DNA from 3 places in the Solibacillus sp. FSL R7-0668 genome. Region 3 is predicted to be linked to each of the others. Evidence: riboswitches for the same ligand, from Rfam matches in the RefSeq annotation. Region 3 holds a riboswitch; each other region holds the start of a gene.

Region 1 (2,281 bases), 1.7 Mb from region 3:
TACGCAATAGCGGTAGCCAAACCATAAGTGTAAGGAGCACTAAAATAATGGAAAAGCCAAGCGCAATTTGCCAGCCAGCAGATTGGGCAATTGGAAAACTTAATCCAACTGCAACCCCAGATGAAATATTCATGGACACTGTATAAATACCCGTTAACAAACCAATATGTAATGGGAATTTTAATTTAAAATAACTCGGAATGAGCACATTACCAAAGGCAATTGCTACGCCAATTAATACTGTCCCAAGTACAAGCAATGATGTTACGCCAATCGAACGTAAAATAATACCTGTACACAATAAAATCACTGAATAAAATAGTGTCCACTCCATGCCAAATTTTCGTGCAATACGCGGCGCAAATGGTGACACCACAGCAAAAGCTAATAGTGGAATCGTTGTTAGAAAGCCCGCTAACCCATTTGAAATTTCTAGTCCATCACGAATAAATGAGGTAATTGGACCAACAACGGTGATCGGTGCTCGTAATGTTGAAGCAAATAAAAAAATGACAATCATAAAAAATAACAACTGCTTGTTTGATAGTATTTTTTTGCTTTGATAATTTACTTGTTCGGTATTCATAATCTAGCTCCTTCTCTAAATAATTGTTACTATAACAACTCGCAATAGAAGAGTGAATTCTCTAAAAAGTAAGAAAAATTCAAAGTCATTGCTATCAAAAAGTTGTTATGATAGACTGATTTACATTGTTGAATTAAATAGGTATACCTCATGAAAGTGAGGTAGAGGTCGCAAACATTAAGATTAGTATAGCGGAGATTGGGAAGAATCGGTGAAGCTTTATGAAAGGAATGTTTGCCGAAGTGTTGTTTTTCTTCTTAAAAACAATGCTGGGGCTGTTTTCGATAAGGAACAGAACTGTCACATGTGTCGTGCATGTGTTGAGCTATCTTTCAAGTTCTGAGGTTTTAATAAGCCGTCACATAACTTGTGGCGGCTTTTCATTTTACCAAAAAGCATTACAAGGAGATTTAGTCATGAGTGAAAATAAAATCAATCAGCTTGGTAACAAACCAGTGCTGAAGCGTGGATTAAAAAGTCGTCATGTTACGATGATCTCGCTAGGTGGAACAATTGGTACGGGGCTATTTTTAGCGTCTGGTGGTGCGATTGCACAGGCTGGCCCAGGTGGTGCCTTACTTGCCTATGCATTAATTGGGGTTATGGTGTACTTCCTAATGACATCACTTGGGGAGATGGCTGCATTCATGCCAAATTCAGGATCATTTAGTACGTACGCAACAAAATTCGTTGATCCGGCATTAGGCTTTGCGCTAGGCTGGAATTATTGGTATAACTGGGCCATTACGATTGCTGCTGAAATCGCAGCCGTATCGTTAATTATGAAATATTGGTTCCCAGATAGTTCATCATTAGTATGGACCGTTTTATTTATTGTTGTCGTATTAACGTTTAATTTATTATCCGTAAAGGCTTACGGTGAGGCAGAGTATTGGTTTGCAATGATTAAGGTTGTCACGGTGATTGTGTTCATCATTGTCAGCTTCTTAATGATTTTTGGTCTATTAGGAGGAAATGATCCAGTAGGCTTCAAAAACTTCTTTGCTGATGATGCACCGTTTAACGGCGGCTTCCTGGCCATGTTCGGTATTTTCTTAGCAGCTGGCTTCTCATTCCAAGGAACTGAAATGCTAGGTGTTACGGCTGGGGAAACAGATGATCCAGCAAAAAATATTCCAAAAGCAGTACGTTCTGTGTTTTGGCGTATTTTATTATTCTACATTTTCGCCATTGGTGCGATTGGTTTATTAATTCCATATACGGATTCACGTTTACTATCAGAGGATATTGCGACGAGTCCATTTACATTAGTATTTGAAAACTTAGGTATTGCATTTGCGGCATCCGTTATGAATGCCATTATTTTAACAGCGATGCTTTCTGCTGGTAACTCGGGGTTATATGCAGCAAGCCGTATGCTATTCCAATTATCAGTGGACGGAAAAGCGCCAAAGATTTTCCAAAAGGTCAATACACGTGGTGTTCCGATTTATGCATTATTAGCGACAATGGCAGTAGGCTGTCTGTCCTTTTTAGCATCCTTCTTCGGTGATGGGGTTGTCTATATATGGTTATTAAATGCTTCGGGGCTGTCAGGCTTCATCGCTTGGCTAGGTATTGCGATTAGTCATTACCGCTTCCGTCGCGCGTATGTTGCACAGGGCAACTCATTAAGCGACTTACCGTACGTTTCGAAATTCTTCCCATTTGGACCGTTATTTGCATTTGCGCTTT
Region 2 (2,281 bases), 740 kb from region 3:
ATACAAAGGTAATCATTCCGAAACGAGGTTCGAAAAAAGAGCTCGTTGATTTAGCAATGAAAAATGCAGGCATAGCCATTCAAGAAAAATTCCAGCTAATTGAACGTCAAGAAGAGCGAACAATTGGTGCCTGTGAAGCATTGGCAGAAGCGATGAATATTTCGATTCCTTTACGAATTGAAGCGTTTGATAATAGCCATATGCACGGAGCGGATCCCGTGTCAGCGCTGGTTGTTTTTATAGATGGGAAGCCGGCTAAAAAAGAATACCGTAAATACAAAACGCGTGAAGCCGCAAAGCATGATGATTATGGGGCGATGGCAGAGGTCGTACGCCGTCGCTATACGCGCGTACTTCGTGAAAATTTGCCGTTACCAGATTTAATCGTAATCGATGGTGGGAAAGGGCAAATGGAAGTGGCACGTGAAGTGATTGAAGACGAGCTGGGTCTCATAATTCCAATTGCTGGTCTTGCAAAGGACGACAAGCATAATACGTCACAGCTATTATTTGGTAACCCACCTGAAGTCGTACCATTAAAGCGTACTAGTGACGGATTTTATTTATTGCAGCGCATTCAAGATGAGGTACACCGATTTGCGATTACGTTTTTACGTCAGCAACGCCAAACAAATGCAATTCAATCTGTACTAGATGAAATTGATGGTGTCGGGCCAAAGCGTAAGCAACAATTGATGAAACATTTTGGCTCGGTGAAAAAAATACGTGAGGCAAGTGAGTTACAATTACATGAAGCGGGTATGCCACCAAAGCTAGCAGAGGCGATTTATCAACACTTTCATAACCCGTCATTGAAATCGAACTAGAGCTATGCTAAACTATTGATAATTCTATATATTCGAACGATAGAGGTGCAGTATTCAATAGTACATTGCTGGAGGAAGGCCATTTCCAAAGAAAGCAATCGAAAGGGGAGACTGCCGAAGTGAAGTGCGTATTGGTCACGTATTTTGCTGGTTTTGCATTTAAGAGATGTAAGGCTGTCAGAGCATGATGTTCTGGAGAGCTATCCTAAAAGATATTTTCATTATATTTGTCTTGACGGCGACTTTCCATGAACATGGAAGGTCGCTTTTTTGATGGATAGAAAATAGTACAACAAAAGGAGTGCAAATGCATGCAAACAATTATTGCAAAATTTGGTGGTCCGGCAATCACGACAGCCGAAAAAATTAGGGATGTCGCAAAAAAAGTAATAAAGGAGCAGGCAAGAGGCATACACTTAGTTGTTGTGGTTTCTTCGATGGCTTCGATTCGACGAGAGCTACGGCAGTTTGCGCATGATATTACGGATGAGCCTTCAAAGCGTGAAATGGACGTATTAATTGCTACTGGAGCGCAAATGACCAGTGCGTTATTAACGATGGCCATACAAGAACTAGGCGGAAAAGCAGTATCACTTTCTGGGTGGCAAGCGGGGATTAAAACGAATGATACGCATCGAAATGCACGAGTAGAAGACGTTGATGTGTGTCGTATTCAAGCACATTTAGCTCGAGGTGAAATTGTCGTTGTGTCTGGCTTTCAAGGGATAACGGAGGCGAAGGATATTACAACATTTGGAAAGGGTGGCTCGGAAACTTCAGCAGTTGCACTTGCAGTAGCGCTAGAAGCAGAGCGCGTAGAGATTTATTCCAATGTGGATGGTATTTATACCGCTGATCCTCAAGTCGTGGCGCATGCCCGAAAATTACCGGAAATTTCATTTGATGAAATGCTTGAATTTGCAAATTTAGGTGCACATATCCTACATCCTCGTGCGGTAGAGTTAGCAAAGCAATTTGAAATACCGCTTGTCATTCGTTCAAATGAGCAGGACGTGGATGGGACGTTAATTAAAGGAGATGTAGACATGGAAAAAAACTTAATTGTGCGCGGTGTTGCGTATGAATCGGATATTATTCGTTTGACAATCGGCTATAATTCTTATGAAACCGCATCATTAGCAGAGGTATTCAATACGTTAGCAGAAAATGAAATCAATGTGGATATTATTGTGCAAGCAGTGATAGATGGTATAAAGCCAACGATCTCCTTCACCATTGCAAAGGAAGAGTTTGCAGAAAGCTTACGCGTGTTAGAGGCAAGTAAATTATCCTTAGGCTTTAGCTTTGCTGATTTTGAAGTAGGCTTAGCGAAAGTATCTATTGTAGGTTCGGGGATGGTATCGAATCCTGGTGTTGCAGCGCGTATGTTTGCACGATTAGGCAAGGAGCATATTCCTGTGAAGATGGTAAGTACTTCTGAAATTAAGGTGTCA
Region 3 (2,281 bases):
CTCCGCGCACATATTCGGCCATATAAGCACCTGTATTTAAACTAATGACGATTGACGCAGCTAAGAAACGGTCAATATCAATACCTAAGTATACTAAGCCGTAAAATACGACCATCGCCTGAACAATCATTGGCGTACCACGGAATATTTCAACATAGGCCGTTAATAAAAAGTTAAAGATTTTTAAAAGAATAGTTTTGGCATTGCGTTTACGCTGTGGAATTGTATGCATAATACCGATAAAAAAGCCTATGAATGTTCCAAAAATTGTACCGATAATTGCCAGTAATAATGCTGTCCATGCACCGCGTAGGAATAAATCCCAGTTGTTTGTAAACAAGCTCCATACAGATTCTAAAAATACCATCGAGTTGTCCTCCTTCTACTTTCACACTTTTTAGGATAAAAGTGTATCCTAAAATCACAAAAGGTTGTCTCGCACGTTTGCCGGCAAGACAACCTATTTGTTTAGCAACTTACTGAGCTGCTGGTTGGTTTGCAATTGCGTCTTCCATCATTTTTTGACGCTCTTCATCCGAAATTTCTGCTAATACTTTGTTGATTTGCTCTGTTAACGACGAGCCCTTTTTAAGACCTACTGCAATCGCCGTTGCGGATGGATCTGCCTCGAAATTTGGCTCTGGAACGATATATTTAATGTTTTCTAATGCCATTTCAGCAGAGATGCCTTCTGGACGCTCTGATACATAGCCATCAATAGCACCTGATTGTAATTGTACGCGCATCGCACCGAAGTCCGTACCAGCTACTTGCTTTTTGACACCTGGAATTTGATCAACTACATCATAGTGTGTTGTTGCTTGTTGACCCGTAATTTTAGCACCTGAGAAGTCTTCTAATGTTTCGGCATTTGCATAAGGGCCATCTTCTTTTACTACAATTACATAATCACTTGTGTAATAGTTTTCAGTGAAGTCGATTGTTCCTTTACGCTCAGGCGTTGGTGACATCCCCGCGATTACGACATCAATGGCACCTGATTGTAATGAAGGGATTAAGCCGTCCCAATCCGTTTTCACGATTTCTAGCTTCATCCCTAAACCATCAGCAATTTTCTTCGCAAATTCTACGTCATAGCCTGCTGCAAATTCCTTAGAGTCTTTAATCGCTACCCCACCGTTCGCATCATCTTTTTGCGACCAGTTGAATGGTGCATAGGCTGCTTCCATTCCGACTTTTAAAACCTTTTGATCCGTACCAGAAGTACTAGTAGTTCCCTCATCTTCTGTACCACATGCTGCTAATACGAGCATTGTCATCATGGCTGTTAAGAATATTAATAGCTTCTTTTTCATAGCATTTCTCTCCTTATTTTTTAATTTTTGGGTTTTATGTATACTAAAAACGACCTAAAAGAAGTCTTTAGGTCGTTATACGTGTACAGTTAGCCCAAATCCTCTACATTCCCTTTTTGAGATAGCACAACTCAATCATCCGGGGTGACGATTGAGACAGTTCTGCACTTATTCACTGCAGACCCAGCATTATTAACTCGAGCTTTAATAACACTTCGGCGACATTTCCTTCTTTCAAACTTCTTAGCCAGCTCATTGGCTCCATCAAAACTAATAAATATCGCGCCTCTACCTCACAAGTTTGTGAGGTTTTGTTATGAAATTGATATGTTAATCTTACATGAGTGACACAATTTCGTCAATAAGCAATTTTCGAAAAGTTGTTTCTATTTATTACTATTCCTTGTTACAACAAGTTATGCTTAAAAATTGCTGAAATAGTATCTACTATTGCAATGTGGGTTCATTTATGCACTTAAGTTTTTAAAAAAGCCCTTTATACTACTCAAATCCATATCAAATTCATGATAAATTCCTACTTTTCATGGCGCACTCTTATTTACTAAAACCATTTACATGGGCAAATTTAGATTTGTTATATATAATATTGTTCTCTTAAACGGATGCTTAGGTGTTTTAAATGGAAATTACTTTGTGAAAGAATCAAAAGTATCAAAATTTAAGTTTTCATGTATTAATTATTTTATTTTCCCCATAATAATCCTTGTATGAATATGAAAATGAAAGGAAGATGGAGTTTGGGAATACTATCTGGAAACCCTAAAGATGAACCATTGCACTATGGAGAGGTATTTACTGTTTGGTCTAATTTAATGGTAGATTATGGAATGATTGCGGGATTTCAAACATTTTATAATCATACCGGTGATGTCGATTTAAAAAAGTTTATAGAAGATGCGATTCAAGTAGCACGTGAAGAAATAAAAATATTAGAGAAAATTTTA

What was found. A riboswitch is a leader RNA that binds a small molecule or an ion and turns the genes downstream of it on or off. The one in region 3 is predicted to bind lysine.
Region 1: linked by a shared signal. The riboswitch ahead of MKX47_RS01430 (amino acid permease) and the one ahead of MKX47_RS09800 (transporter substrate-binding domain-containing protein) in region 3 are both predicted to bind lysine.
Region 2: linked by a shared signal. The riboswitch ahead of MKX47_RS13785 (aspartate kinase) and the one ahead of MKX47_RS09800 (transporter substrate-binding domain-containing protein) in region 3 are both predicted to bind lysine.

The regions. Positions count from the first base shown of each region.
Region 1 covers NZ_JBBOUU010000001.1:288,348-290,628, forward strand. The annotation lists gene MKX47_RS01425 (CynX/NimT family MFS transporter) at 1-586, opposite strand, end outside; lysine riboswitch at 741-922, shown strand; gene MKX47_RS01430 (amino acid permease) at 1,003-2,281, shown strand, end outside.
Region 2 covers NZ_JBBOUU010000001.1:2,754,605-2,756,885, reverse strand. The annotation lists gene uvrC (excinuclease ABC subunit UvrC) at 1-827, shown strand, start outside; lysine riboswitch at 860-1,038, shown strand; gene MKX47_RS13785 (aspartate kinase) at 1,139-2,281, shown strand, end outside.
Region 3 covers NZ_JBBOUU010000001.1:2,016,161-2,018,441, forward strand. The annotation lists gene MKX47_RS09795 (amino acid ABC transporter permease) at 1-367, opposite strand, end outside; gene MKX47_RS09800 (transporter substrate-binding domain-containing protein) at 477-1,316, opposite strand; lysine riboswitch at 1,431-1,615, opposite strand; gene MKX47_RS09805 (DUF3231 family protein) at 2,075-2,281, shown strand, end outside.